2 regions of the Thermoanaerobacterium calidifontis genome follow, and region 2 is predicted to be linked to the other one. Evidence: riboswitches for the same ligand, from Rfam matches in the RefSeq annotation. Region 2 holds a riboswitch; the other holds the start of a gene.

Region 1 (7,567 bases), 580 kb from region 2:
AGGTATACAGCGTAAAATCTTCGATGCCTTACGATGAAAGCAGGTTTAGAAATCTTTAGGAGGAAAATAGATGAGGAGAAATAAAAATAAGCTTTTCGTAAATAGCTTGTTAATAGGGGCTTTTGTATTTTTGTTTTTTTGGGTACTGTTTCGGTATGGCGACTACCTTACGTACCTTTTAAAAGACCCTGCAAAGTTTGAAAAGTGGATTTTAGGCTTTGGTGCAAAAGGCGTGCTGGTGTTTATACTTATACAGGTGCTGCAGGTTGTAATATTTATAATACCTGGTGAAGTGGTGCAGGTAGCTGGTGGATACCTTTATGGTGCTGTTTTAGGTTCTCTCTATTCTTTGATCGGCATAACCATTGGCTCCCTCTTGTGCTTTGCCATAGCAAGGTTTTTGGGTTATGAGTTTGTGAGGGGAATGATTTCAGAGGATAAGCTAAAAAAGTTTGACTACATCATAAACAACAAAAAAGGCGAGATGGGGCTTTTTATTGTATTTTTGATGCCAGGGCTTCCAAAAGATGCTTTGTCTTATGTGGCAGGATTAACACCAGTCAAATTTGTAAACTATTTTTTCATAACGGCTTTAGCTCGACTTCCGGGAATAGTTATTTCTTCATATATTGGTTCAAACATTGAACATAAAAATTACATGGTTTCTGCCGTTGTTTCAGTGATAGCGGTTATTCTATTTGTCATAGGATTTTTAAATAAAGACAAGATAATCAAGAAGATAAATTAAACTTGCTACTCTGTTTACAATTTTTATCAGTGTAGTATAATATCTTTTAGGTTCTTTTCATTTGAAAAATTCTAAAGACGGGGGGTTTTACGGTGTATCTTTTAAAAGGCGGCAAAGTATTGACTATGGCAGGGAAAAACTATGAAAAGGCTGATGTACTTATAGGAGATGGAAAGATATTAGATGTAGGTGAGGAAATAATAGCACCGCTTGATGCGGAAGTCATAGATGTATCTGGGCTTACAGTGATGCCAGGCATGATAGATGCTCATTGCCACTTGGGCATGTGGGAAAATGCCGTAGGGTTTGAAGGGGCAGATGGAAATGAGGAGACAGATCCTATCACACCACAGTTGCGGGCTATTGATGGCATAAACCCTATGGATAAGTATTTTCAAGAAGCATACGAGGCAGGCGTTACTACGGCTGTTACAGGTCCTGGCAGTGCTAATGTCATAGGTGGACAATTTGTAGCCATCAAGACTTATGGCAGACGCATCGACGATATGATAGTAAAAGAACCTGTGGCGGTTAAAGTGGCCTTTGGAGAAAACCCGAAATCTGTCTACAATGAACAGCACAAGATGCCTATGACTAGAATGGGCATTGCTGCACTGCTTAGACAGGAGCTTATAAAGGCCCAAGAGTACATGGAGGACATGGAGAAAGATCCTTCTGATGATGAGAAAAAGCCGTCAAGAGATCTGGGGCTTGAGATTTTGGTTAAAGTATTAAAAAGAGAGATACCTTTAAAGGCACATGCCCATAGGGCTGATGACATATTCACTGCTTTAAGGATAGCAAAGGAATTTAACGTGGACATAACCATTGACCATTGCACTGAAGGCCATCTTATAGCTGATTACCTTGTCATGGAAAAGGCAAAAGTCATCGTTGGTCCGTCATTATCTGAAAGATCAAAGGTGGAGCTTGCAAACCTTACTTTTAAGACGCCGGGGATTTTATCAAAAGCAGGGTTGGATGTAGCCATTATGACAGACCATCCTGTCATTCCGCTTAATTACTTGCCGATTTGTGCAGGTCTTGCAGTAAGAGAAGGTATGGATGAGATGGAGGCATTAAAGGCTATTACGATAAATCCAGCTAAGATCGTCGGAATAGACGATAGAGTTGGCAGCATAGAAAAGGGAAAAGATGCTGATATAGCCGTATTTGACGGAAATCCAATTGAGATAAAGACTAAGACAAAGTTTGTATTCATAAATGGACAATTGGTATTTAAAAGATAAATATAGTTTTGAAAGGAGTAAAGTAAATGGGATTTAATTTAAAAGGCAGGAGTTTATTATCTTTAAAAGACTATACACCGCAGGAGATAAGGTATCTTCTGGACATTTCAAAGCAGGTTAAAGCAGAAAGAAAGGCAGGAATAGTCCATCAAAGGTTTTTAGGAAAGACAATCGCATTGATATTTGAAAAGCGCTCAACAAGGACCAGGTGTGCATTTGAGACAGCATTTGGCGAAGAAGGAGGACACCCTGTCTTCTTGTCGACAGATGATATTCAGCTTGGGGCAAAAGAATCCATAGAAGACACTGCGAGAGTTCTCGGCAGGATGTTTGATGCCATCGAATTTAGAGGATACAATCAAAGCACTGTTGAAGCTCTTGTAAAGTATTCAGGCGTCCCTGTATACAATGGGCTTACAGACGAATACCATCCTACACAGGTTTTGGCTGATTTAATGACGATAGAAGAGGAATTTGGACACTTAAAAGGCACAAAATTGGTGTTTGTCGGCGATGGAAGAAACAACATGGCAAATACGCTGGCTATCGGCTGTGCCAAGATGGGCATGGAATACGTTATTAATTCGCCAAGAGAGCTTTGGCCTCAAGAGGACTACATAAATGAGATTAGAGAAATGGCTGCCGAAAATGGAGGGACATTTACTCTGACAGATGTGCCTGGTGAAGGCTTAGAAGGCGCACATGCAATTTACACAGATGTATGGGCATCTATGGGAGAAGAATCAAAGCAAAAAGAGAGAGAAATGCTGTTAAGGCCATTCCAAGTGAACGACGAGCTTATGAAAAAGACAAATAGGCCTGACACGATATTTTTGCACTGCTTGCCTGCTGTAAAAGGACAGGAAGTAACGTACGAAGTGATTGAAGGAAAGCAGTCGAGGGTATGGGACGAGGCTGAAAACAGAAAGCATACCATTAAGGCTGTCATGATAGCGACGATTCTCTAAAAAAGTCAAGGCAATTTGCCTTGGCTTTTTCACATACTATTCAAATCGCGAATAAAATGATATAATGTAGAATGTCATTATTTGCGTAAGTAGGAGGATACGATGAAAGGAAAAGTAGTAATTGCGCTTGGGGGAAATGCACTGCAAGACAAGGATATGGTGCCTACAGCCGAATCACAATTGAATACAGTTAGAAAGACGGCTATGTACATTGCAGACATCATAAAAGAAGGGTATTCTGTCATTGTGACACATGGAAATGGGCCACAGGTAGGAAACATCGTAATACAGAACGAGACAGCGTCTAACATAATACCAGCCATGCCCTTTGATGTGTGCGGCGCGGAAAGCCAGGGAATGATAGGCTATATGATTCAGCAATGTTTAGGCGAGGTTTTTAAAGAGAAGAATATACAAAAGGATGTTGCAACAATCGTTACACAGGTTGTTGTAGATAAAGATGATGCTGCATTTTCACATCCTACAAAGCCAATAGGGCCATTTTACTCTAAGGAAGATGCGGAGCTATTGGAAAAGGAAAAAGGATATCAGATGGTAGAGGACAGTGGAAGAGGATATAGGAGAGTCGTAGCATCACCAGAGCCTAAAGAGATAGTTGAATTAAACACAATAAAGCTTTTGGAGAGAAACGGTGTCGTTGTAATAACGGCGGGTGGCGGAGGAATACCTGTAGTAAGGGAAAATGGCAGCTTAAAAGGTGTGGCTGCTGTGATAGATAAAGATTTGGCATCTGAGAAATTGGCAGAAGATTTGGATGCAGATATTTTATTGATATTGACCGCTGTAGAAAAAGTGTACATCAACTACAAAAAGCCTGATGAAAAGCCTCTGGATGTGATTTCAAGCCATGATATAGAGATGTATTTAAACGAAGGCCATTTTGCAGAAGGCTCAATGATGCCGAAAGTCAAGGCTGCAATAAGGTTTGCCAGGTCAAGAAAAGGAAGGCGAGCCATAATAACGTCTTTAGAAAAGGCACATGATGCTTTATCAGGAAATACAGGCACTGTTGTGGTTGACGATTAAAAAATACTTGACAAATTGATATATTTGTGACATTATAATATTTAGAATTGAATAAACCAGTGGAGAATATCTTCAGGGCAGGGTGAAATTCCCGACCGGCGGTAAGCGTAAGCAAGCCCGCGACCCGCAGATGCGGTGGACTTGGTGAGATTCCAAGGCCGACAGTACAGTCTGGATGGAAGAAGATTTATTTTTGTTTGCTTTCATCCTGAAGATGTTTCTTCGGGATTTTTAAATTTGGAGGTGTCATTTATGGAACACAGCAAGACAAAAGTGATTGTAACTGTAGGGCTGCTTTCCGCAATAGCATTTGTACTGATGTACTTAGAATTTCAATTGCCACTATTTCCAAGTTTTTTAAAATTTGATTTTAGCGATATACCGCCTCTTTTAGCAGCATTTGCATTAGGGCCTGTATACGGCATCTTTGTGGAGATTGTAAAGAATGTGATACATCTTCCAGTTAGTCAATCTGCAGGTATAGGAGAAGTGGCCAATTTCGTTGTAGGCTCTATTTACGTATTTACTGTTGGCGTAATCTACATGAGAAACAAATCTAAAAAGTCAGCGTTATTTGCAATGATTTTAGGAACTATTGTCATGGCTATTGCGGGATCAGTATTAAACTACTATGTATTTTTGCCATTATATCAGAAGATAATGGGTTGGCCGTTAAGCGCCATCGTTGGAATGGGAAAGGCGGTAAATAGCCATATAGTTGATTTGAAGACATTGATAGCGTACGGTATTTTTCCTTTCAACATCTTGAAAGGCTTAGTAATATCTCTAATCACGTTCCTCATTTACAAGAAATTATCTCCAATGTTGAAGATGTAGTCACTTAAAATAACGGACAGTGTTCCGTTATTTTTTTGCGCTTTTTTATTCATCCATTAGGCGTTTGTTTTATGGTATACTTGGTATATAATATTTGTATAAATTTCACGGTGGTGTTCTCAATGAAAATACATTTTAGGACAAAAAGCTCTGATGAAACGGAAAAGATAGGAGTTAAGTTAGGCAGTTTGCTAAAAAGAGGAAGTATCGTGCTTATATCTGGAGATTTAGGTGTAGGCAAGACAGTTTTGACAAAAGGCATTGCTAAAGGTATGGGTATATGGGACTATGTCACAAGCCCTACATTCATGATTGTAAATGAGCATATGGGAGAAATTCCTCTTTACCATTTTGACGTGTACAGAATTGACGACTACATGGAATTGTACGATATAGGCTATGAGGAATATTTTTACGGTGACGGTGTTTGTGTCATTGAGTGGCCTGAAAAGATAATGCCTCTTATCCCGAAGGAAAATATATTTGTGCATATTTTCATGGGTGATTCTTTCGATGAGAGGATAATAGAGATAGAATCACATGGTGCAAAATACGATGAAGTGATTAAGGAGATGAAGTGATGAAGGTACTTGCAATAGATTCATCGTCAAAGACGGCTACTGTCGCTTTAGTGGATGAAAGTGGCTTAATAGGTGAATTTTCTATAAATCATCTGAGGCATTCTGTTATATTGATGCCAATGATGGATGAACTTTTAAAAATGGCGGAGGTAAAAAAGGAGGAAATAACCCATATAGCTGTATGTGAAGGACCAGGATCTTTTACAGGTTTAAGGATAGGTGCCGCTACTGCGAAGGGATTAGCTCAATCTTTTGATGTGCCAATTGTTGGCGTATCATCATTAGATGCCCTTGCCTATAACGTAGGAGAATTTAAAGGCATCATCTGCCCTATTATTGATGCGTTAAGAGGAAACGTCTATACGGCTTTTTATAAAGGTGGAAGTGAGTTAAATAGACTTAAAGATGTGTCACTGGAAGAATTAGGCGTAGTTATGGACATAGTAAAGGGATACGGTGAAGAAGTTTTATTCGTCGGAGATGGTACTATTGCTTATAAAGACACATTAAAAAGTGCGTTGCCAGATGCCTTTTTTGCATCGCCGATTAACAACATATCAAGAGCGTCATCGGTTGGAATGATGGCACTTAAAAAAATATCAAAGGGCGAGATATGCACATATCTTGACTTTAAACCGTATTATATTAGAAAGCCTGCACCGTTGGAAAATTCTAAGTGATGTTTTGGAGGGTTTTATGGATATAAAGATTCGCCCTATGGTAAAAAGCGATATAGACAAAGTCATGGAAATTGAGTATTTAAGCTTTTCTGTGCCATGGTCTTTTGAATCATTTGTGATGGAAGTTACGAAAAATAGTTGTGCACACTACATTGTTGCTGAGGTAGATGGCAAGGTGGCTGGATACGGTGGTTTTTGGGTGGTTGTTGATGAAGGACATATAACAAACATTGCCGTTCATCCGGATTTTCGAGGGAAAGGTGTAGGTTCTGCCATCGTTGAAGGGCTTATTGAACTTGCCAAAAATAAAGGCATAACGTCTATGACGCTGGAAGTGAGAGAATCTAACCTTGTAGCACAATCGCTTTATAAAAAATACGGATTTAGACCTGTTGGCAAGAGAAGAGGGTATTATCAGGACAACAATGAAGATGCAGTTATAATGTGGAAATACGATATGTAAGGAGAGATTGTATGAGGGAAAACACGATAGTATTAGGGATTGAAACATCCTGCGATGAGACATCGGCAAGTGTCGTAAGAGACGGTAAAATCGTGATGTCTAATGTCATATATTCGCAGATAAATATACACAAGGAATTTGGCGGTGTTGTCCCTGAGATAGCATCAAGAAACCACATTGAAGCCATTGGAAATGTGGTGAAAGAGGCTCTTTTGAAGGCAGATGTGACGCTTGATGACGTTGATGTTGTTGCTGTTACATACGGTCCGGGACTTGTAGGTGCATTGCTGGTAGGGCTTTCGTACGGAAAGGCTTTGGCATACGGGAAAGGCGTGCCATTTGTTGGCGTAAACCACATTGAAGGGCATATATCTGCAAATTACCTTGACAGCGATTTTGAACCGCCGTTTATTTGCCTTATAGCGTCAGGTGGACACAGTCACATCGTATTTGTAAAAGACTATGGACAGTATGAGGTTCTCGGCAGAACGATGGATGATGCTGCAGGAGAAGCATTTGACAAGGTGGCAAGAGCATTAGGTCTTGGCTATCCTGGTGGTCCTAAAATAGATGAGATCTCAAAAAGCGGTGATCCATATCGGTATAACTTTCCAAAGTCTTTTATGGAAAAGGATAATTTTGATTTTAGCTTTAGTGGATTGAAGACAGCAGTCATAAATCAATTGCACAAAGAAAGGCAAAATGGCATTGAGATAAATGTGGCAGACTATGCTGCCAGCTTTCAGATGAATGTAGTCGATGTTTTGTCATCAAAGCTTATTGAGGCTGCTAAGTTTAAAAACATAAAAAAAATATCCATAGCAGGCGGTGTGGCTTCTAACAGCCTTCTTCGAGAAAGATTAAAAAAACTGGCAGATGAAGAAGGGTTTGTGATTCATTTTCCAAAACAAGTGTACTGCACAGACAATGGCGCTATGATAGCAAGTGCAGGGTATTTTGACTTTATTCGCGGAAGAGTTTCAGGATTAGACT
Region 2 (7,567 bases):
TAAACTTATCATTAAGCTGTATTGTGTTAAGCATAGAACCTGTAGGTACGTCAACAAGCTCAAACACATACGTCCTGATAAACATAGCTATGATAAAAGCAAGCCCAATAGTTAGTATCCAACTTACAATCTCTTTTTTCGTATTGCTCTTCATCGTCCAATCTCCTTTTTTAAATATACAGTTATTATTATATCACATCAATATTTCAAATACTAACTTTATATACATTACAACAACAATGTATATAATGAATATATGTGTCAATAATTACTATATAAAATAATTTATGGGGGAATATGATGAACGAAATCAAATACCTATTAGAAATTGCCGACATAAAAGACACAGAGTACAAAAACACTTTAGCTTTGACATCTTTGATAGAATTGCTTATCGAAAAAGGAATAATATCTCAATCAGAAATAGCTAAAAAATCATATGAAATCAAAATAAAGACCGCCCAATAAATAAAATCCGGCAAAACCGGATTTTATTTATTCATTTATGTAGACACATAGCTATTCCGATACTATAATAAAGAGTAAGGAGGGGTTTTTCGTGAAAGATTTTCTCTCACGGTATCAAAGCACTATAAGAAATTCAATTGTAATATTAGCAGTCATACTGAGCTTTTACCTATTTGTGTTTAAGCTTATTCCATTTTTAATGCCTTTTGCAGTGGCATTGTTTTTGGCTATTTTAATTGACCCTGCCGTAGAGTTTTCAGAAAAAAAACTGAAAATACCAAGGGGTTTGTCATCTGCATTCTTTATACTTTTATTGATTGGAATAATCGGTCTTTTAATAAGCCTTTTAGTCACACAGCTTGTATTCGAACTCAATACTTTAGCTGAACACGCACCAAGTTACACAAAGAATTTTGATGTAGTGATATCTGATTTGATAGACAGAATTAGGAGATATTATGTATCGCTTCCTACAAACATCTCAACTTTCTTAGAAAGCAATCTTCAATCGATTTTAAATAATATATCTGTGTACGCTAAAAACTTCGCAGGATGGATATTAGGCTTGGCAACAAAGCTGCCTAACTTTTTCTTTATGTCAATAATAACAATCGTATCAACGTTCTTTTTAAGCAAAGACAAATGGCTCATATTAAACTTTATAAAAAGACAGTTTCCATCCAATTGGGCATTTCACGCTGAAAATATAAAAGGAGATCTCTTTCAAACTTTAATAGGCTTTATAAGGGCTGAAATAACCATAATGTTTATCACTTTTTTAGAAGTTTCCATAGGGCTTACGATAATAGGTTTTGATTACGCATTTTTGCTGGGGCTTTTAGTCAGCTTTATAGATATACTGCCTGTTTTAGGATCAGGCTCTGTATTAGTCCCATGGGCATTGTACAACATATTCACCAAAAACTACCTTATTGGAATCTACTTGCTTATCATATATGCCATCGTCACAGTCGTAAGGCAGATGATAGAGCCAAAGATAGTCGGCCAAAGCATAGGCCTTCATCCTCTTGTAACGCTTTTATCCATGTTTATCGGTGCAAGGCTTTTTGGTGGTCTTGGGCTTATAATGGGGCCAGTTTTCGTAGTCGTCTTTAAAACATTCCAAAAATCCGGCATAATACCATCATGGAAGTAAAATACCCATCTTAAAAGCGTAATGCTCTTAAGATGGGTATTTTTTTATAAGCTTTCTATTTCCTTTATCAAATTGGCCATCTCAATTGCCGTAACAGCCGCTTCAAACCCTTTATTGCCTGACTTTGTTCCAGCCCTCATGATTGCCTGTTCAACTGTATCCGTCGTAAGGACTCCAAATATTACAGGCACATCATAATCTACCGATATTTTTGCTACTCCTTTTGATACTTCATTTGCAACATAATCAAAATGCGGTGTATCGCCTCTTATTACAGCACCCAGCGCGATAATTGCATCGTATTTTTTTGATGTGGCCATCTTCTTTGATATAAGGGGTATTTCAAATGCGCCTGGCGTCCAAGCAATGTCAATGCTTTCATCATCTACACCATGTCTTCTTAAAGCATCCAAAGCACCATCCAAAAGTTTATTTGTTATAAATTCATTAAATCTGCTTACAACAATGCCTACTTTTAAGCCATTTCCAATGAGTTTTCCTTCATACTTTTTCAATACAATCTCTCCTTTGCTTATTTTTAAAATGAAGTAAATATGTGGTCAAATTTTTCTTTTTTTGTTTTAAGATATCTTTCATTGTGTCTATTGATTGAAACCTCTATAGGAACTCTTTCTACAATTTCAAGGCCATAACCTGAAATACCAACCAGTTTTTTGGGATTATTTGTCATTATCCTGAGTTTTTTAAGCCCAAGGTCCTTCAAAATCTGAGCTCCAATCCCATACTCTCTCATATCATCCGGAAAACCTAATCTGATGTTGGCATCTACCGTGTCAAGTCCCTCATCCTGCAAATGATATGCTTTAATCTTGTTTAAAAGTCCTATTCCTCTGCCTTCTTGTCTTAGATACAATAGTACACCTCCTTCTTTTCCAATCTTCTCCATCGATGTATGAAGCTGATCGCCACAATCACATCTTAATGAACCCATAATGTCGCCTGTCAAACATTCTGAATGAACCCTGACTAATGTAGGACTATCAGATAAATAACCTTTCACCAACGCAACGTGTTCTTTACCTGTTAAGATTTCTTCATAACCTATTATCGTAAAATCTCCATACTTTGTGGGCAAATATGCTTCTGCCACTCTTTTCACCAGTTTTTCATTTTTTCTTCTATATTCTATGAGATCAGCGATAGATATTATTTTTAAATTAAATTTTTTTGAAAATTCAATTAGCTCTGGAAGCCTAGCCATTTTCCCATCATCTTTTATTATTTCGCAGATTACACCAGCACTTTTAAGACCTGCAAGCCTTGCTAAATCACACGCTGCTTCCGTATGTCCCGCTCTTACTAATACTCCTCCTTCTTTCGCTTCCAATGGAAATACATGTCCTGGCTTTGTAAAGTCATCCGGCATCGATTCATCATCTATAAGCATTTTTATAGTAAGTGCTCTTTCATAAGCAGAAATTCCAGTTTTACAGTTTTTATGATCTACAGATACTGTAAAAGCAGTTTCTTTTTTATCGGTATTATCAAACACCATCTTGCCAATGTTTAATTTTTTAAGCCTCTCCCCCATCATAGGAACACATACCAATCCACGGCCGTACTTTATCATAAAGTTCACATGGTCACTTGTCACTTTTTCCGCAGCCATAACTAAATCCCCTTCATTCTCTCTATCTTCATCATCGACTACAATGACCATTTTTCCATTTTTTATATCTTCTATTGCGCTTTCAATAGTATCAAACATTTATGAACATCTCCTTATAAATAATTTTCTATTAAAAATTCATCAACGTTTTTCTTCGCTAAAAGCCTTTCTGCATACTTTGAAAGTATGTCAACTTCAATATTTACGGTATCTCCGATTCTTTTTATATTTAAAGTTGTATTGTTCTCTGTATGGGGTATAATTGACACTGTAAAGTATGAAGCTGATGATTCTACCACTGTCAAACTTATTCCATCCACAGCAATACTTCCTTTATCAGCCACATATTTTGAATATCTTTCATCAATTTTAATTTTAAATGTCGTCGTACTGTTTATTTTGTTTTTATCAATTATTGTACCAACAGTATCTACATGTCCCGTCACAATGTGTCCATTTAGCCTACCTGATATGCTTAATGCCCTTTCTAAATTGACAATGCTTCCTATCTTTAAACTTCCTAAATTGCTTGTTTTAAGTGTTTCATACATTATATCTGATGTAAATAAATCTTTACCTATATTTGTAACCGTTAAGCATACTCCATTTACAGCTATGCTATCTCCAATTCTTACACCATCTAAGACTTTTTTGCACTCTACTGCTATTTTGGTAATATTTCCTCTTTGAATCATTTTGACCTTTCCAACTTCTTCTATAATTCCTGTAAACATCTTAACACCTACTTTTTTATATAACCTTCTATAAGTATGTCATCGTCAAATTTTTTTATATCTATCTTTTCAATCATTATTGCATCTTTAATCAAAGCAATGCCATCACCTTCCACAGGCGTTAATGAATTGCTTCCACCTATTATTTTTGGAGCAATATAAAACATAACTTTGTCTACTATTCCTTCTTTTAAAGCAGAATAGTTGAGAGTTCCTCCACCTTCTATGAGAATACTATCTATCCCTCTTTCCCCTAACGTATAGATCAATTTCTTTAGATGGACTTTATTATCTTTTTTTTCGATTGTAACAACATCAACACCCAAATCATTCAAAGCTTTCACCTTATCATGTGGCATCATATCTGTTGTAGCTATTAATGTCTTAGCAGATTTATCAATGATGACATTTGCATCTAATGGAATCCTGCCGTGACTATCCACAATAACTCTTAAAGGGTTTTTATATCCTTGCAATCTAACAGTAAGATGTGGATTATCTTTTATAACTGTATTAATACCTACCATTATTGCCATAACGCTGCCTCTAACTTTATGGACATGCTCCCTTGATTTTTCATTTGTTATCCACTTAGAATCGCCTGTAAAAGTCGATATCTTTCCATCAATTGTTATGGCGGATTTTAATATTACATAAGGTTCTCTACTTATGATGTACTTTATAAATACTTCATTCAATTTCTCTGCTTCATCTTTTAACAATCCAGTATAAACATTTAAACCAGCTTCTTCAAGCTTTTTAATTCCTTTTCCTGCTACAAGTTCATTTGGATCCTCCATAGCGATAAAAACATTTTTTATGCCTGATTTTATGACAGCATCGACACAAGGTGGTGTTTTTCCATGATGGCAACACGGTTCCAATGTCACATAAAGCGTGGCTCCATTTACATCTTCTTTAGCATTTTTTAATGCATTTATTTCCGCATGTGGTCCTCCATAGTATTCATGATAGCCTTCACCTATAATTTTGCCATTTTTAACAATTACAGCTCCTACTAAAGGATTTGGGTTTGTGTGTCCTACACCAAGTTTAGCAAGCTTTAATGCCCTTTTCATGTATTTCTCCATAAATCACCTCAAAAAATTAGCCCTGAAGCATGTAATACTTCAGGGCATAATGACAATTGCCATTTCACCTTCTTTCATCCAGACTATACTGTCGGCTCTGGAATCTAACCAGATCTGCCATAAGGCTCGCGGGCTTTACCGCCGGTATGGAATTTCACCAATCCCTGAAGGTTTAATCTTATTTAGTTTCTATAATTATAACATTAATTTTATAAAAATGCTAGTCTATCATCTCTTCAATGGTTCCTCCAGCAGGAATAAATGGCAGAACCATCTCATCTTTGTCTATGATACACTCTAAAACATAAGGCTTGTTGTTTGACAATGCTTCACTAAAAGCATCTGTAAATTCTTCTTTCGTGTAAATTCTTCTTCCGGTTACCCCAAAAGCTTCGGCGACTTTTGAAAAATTGAGATTCGGGTTTAAATCTGTCTGAGAAAATCTTTTGTCGTAAAGGAGATTTTGCCATTGTCTAACCATGCCAAGTGTCTGATTGTTGAGGATTATCGTTATAACAGGTATGTTGTACACCGACATCGTTTCAAGGGCATGAATATTCATCCTTATGCTGCCGTCACCTGCAATATTCACCACTCTTTTGTCATCTCTCCCTACTTGTGCACCTATTGATGCAGGAAGTCCAAAGCCCATGGTACCTAATCCACCGGATGTGACAAATGTCCTTGGCTCTTTGAATTTATAGTATTGAGCCGCCCACATCTGGTTTTGCCCTACTTCTGTCGCTACTACAAGATTGTCTCCTCCAAGCTCTTGAACCCTTTCTACTATCCACTGTGGCTTCAATTTCCCATCATCTTTATATTTAAAGGACGTTTTGTCTTTTATCGATATAAGTTCATTAATCCATTCCCTATTGTCTTTTTCTTTTATCATTCCATTTAAAAGAGACAAGACTTCTTTGATATCTCCTACTAATGGCACATCAACATCGATATTTTTGCCGATTTCCGCAGGATCGATATCGATGTGAATGACTTTTGCATTTGGCGCCAGACCACCTGCTTTACCGGCGACTCTGTCGCTAAACCTTGACCCTACTGCAATCACCAAATCTGATTTATAAACGGCCGTATTGGCATATCTGCTTCCATGCATTCCAATAAGCCCTAATGACAACTCATCATCTTCTGGAAAGCATCCAAGGCCCATAAGCGAAGTAGCTACAGGTATCATGTGCTTTTTAGCAAAATCGTACAAATTCTTCGATGCTTCGCTCCATATTACTCCACCACCGGCAAAAATAACTGGTCTTTTGCTTGATGAGATTAACTGGGCTGCCTTTACTAAATCTGCTTCTAACACTTGATGCTTCTTTACTTCAACATAAAAATCCTTTCGCTTGACGAAGTTTATATCTGCAGTCTGAATGTCCTTTGGTATGTCTACAAGAACAGGGCCTGGTCTTCCATCTTTCGCTATAAAAAAGGCTTCTCTCAAAGTGTCCGCTAATTTATCAGGTGATTTCACAATAAAATTGTGCTTTGTCACAGGCATCGTGATTCCTGCAATATCCACTTCTTGAAAAGAGTCCTTTCCTATAAGGCTTGTAGCAACTTGCCCTGTTATAGCAACTATTGGCACAGAGTCCATGTAGGCATTGGCTATTCCTGTGACTAAATTGGTAGCACCAGGTCCTGATGTAGCAAAGCACACGCCAACTTTTCCAGTCACTCTTGCGTATCCATCTGCCATGTGGGCAGCCATCTGTTCATGCGTTGCAAGGATATGCCGCAAGTCAGAATCGTACAAAGCATCGTAAAGAGGTATGACGGCACCGCCAGGAATGCCAAAAACGACTTCTACTCCTTGCTCTTTTAATACTTCTATGACAACCTGCGAACCTTTTATGATCACGATATGCGCCTCCTTTCATGGAATTTAAGCTTTGTCAATCATTTTTTAAAACCGCACCAGTATTTGCAGATGTGACTAATCTGGCGTACCTTGCCATGTAACCTGTCTTAATGTGAGGCTCCGGCCTTCTAAAGTTTTTTCTTCTTTCTTCCATTTCTTCATCGTCTATCTTTAAGTTAAGCTTTCTTCCCGGTATGTCTATTTCAATGATATCCCCATCTTTTATCAAAGCGATTTCTCCACCTTCCATCGCTTCAGGCGACACATGACCTATGCAAGCTCCTCTTGTGGCGCCAGAAAATCTTCCATCTGTAATAAGCGCTACATCCTTATCAAGTCCCATGCCTGCCAGTGCTGATGTAGGGCTTAACATCTCCCTCATGCCAGGACCGCCTTTTGGCCCTTCATACCTTATTACAACGACATCGCCTTTTTGTATCTTGCCATCATAAATGGCTTTTATGGCTTCATCTTCTGAATCAAAGACTCTTGCAGGACCAGAATGGCGAAGCATCTCTTTAGCTACTGCAGACGCCTTTACTACAGAACCGTCTTTCGCAATATTTCCGTACAAAATCGCCAAGCCACCTGTATTGCTGTAGGGATCTTCTA

What was found. Region 2 has a riboswitch for FMN ahead of ribD (bifunctional diaminohydroxyphosphoribosylaminopyrimidine deaminase/5-amino-6-(5-phosphoribosylamino)uracil reductase RibD). Riboswitches for the same ligand answer to the same signal wherever they lie in the genome.
Region 1: it holds a riboswitch for FMN, as region 2 does, so the genes downstream of both, ACZ42G_RS11185 (ECF transporter S component) here and ribD (bifunctional diaminohydroxyphosphoribosylaminopyrimidine deaminase/5-amino-6-(5-phosphoribosylamino)uracil reductase RibD) in region 2, are expected to answer to the same signal.

The regions. Positions count from the first base shown of each region.
Region 1 covers NZ_AP042436.1:2,130,746-2,138,312, reverse strand. Annotated here, with positions in the region: gene prpE (bis(5'-nucleosyl)-tetraphosphatase PrpE) at 1-59, shown strand, start outside; gene ACZ42G_RS11205 (TVP38/TMEM64 family protein) at 71-748, shown strand; gene ACZ42G_RS11200 (amidohydrolase) at 841-1,998, shown strand; gene argF (ornithine carbamoyltransferase) at 2,025-2,966, shown strand; gene arcC (carbamate kinase) at 3,069-4,013, shown strand; FMN riboswitch at 4,078-4,204, shown strand; gene ACZ42G_RS11185 (ECF transporter S component) at 4,266-4,850, shown strand; gene tsaE (tRNA (adenosine(37)-N6)-threonylcarbamoyltransferase complex ATPase subunit type 1 TsaE) at 4,973-5,431, shown strand; gene tsaB (tRNA (adenosine(37)-N6)-threonylcarbamoyltransferase complex dimerization subunit type 1 TsaB) at 5,431-6,111, shown strand; gene rimI (ribosomal protein S18-alanine N-acetyltransferase) at 6,128-6,574, shown strand; gene tsaD (tRNA (adenosine(37)-N6)-threonylcarbamoyltransferase complex transferase subunit TsaD) at 6,586-7,567, shown strand, end outside.
Region 2 covers NZ_AP042436.1:27,136-34,702, reverse strand. Annotated here, with positions in the region: gene lepB (signal peptidase I) at 1-154, opposite strand, end outside; gene ACZ42G_RS00170 (hypothetical protein) at 301-468, shown strand; gene ytvI (sporulation integral membrane protein YtvI) at 560-1,624, shown strand; gene ribH (6,7-dimethyl-8-ribityllumazine synthase) at 1,669-2,139, opposite strand; gene ACZ42G_RS00155 (bifunctional 3,4-dihydroxy-2-butanone-4-phosphate synthase/GTP cyclohydrolase II) at 2,163-3,353, opposite strand; gene ACZ42G_RS00150 (riboflavin synthase) at 3,368-3,988, opposite strand; gene ribD (bifunctional diaminohydroxyphosphoribosylaminopyrimidine deaminase/5-amino-6-(5-phosphoribosylamino)uracil reductase RibD) at 3,997-5,079, opposite strand; FMN riboswitch at 5,142-5,255, opposite strand; gene ilvB (biosynthetic-type acetolactate synthase large subunit) at 5,300-6,955, opposite strand; gene ilvD (dihydroxy-acid dehydratase) at 6,990-7,567, opposite strand, start outside.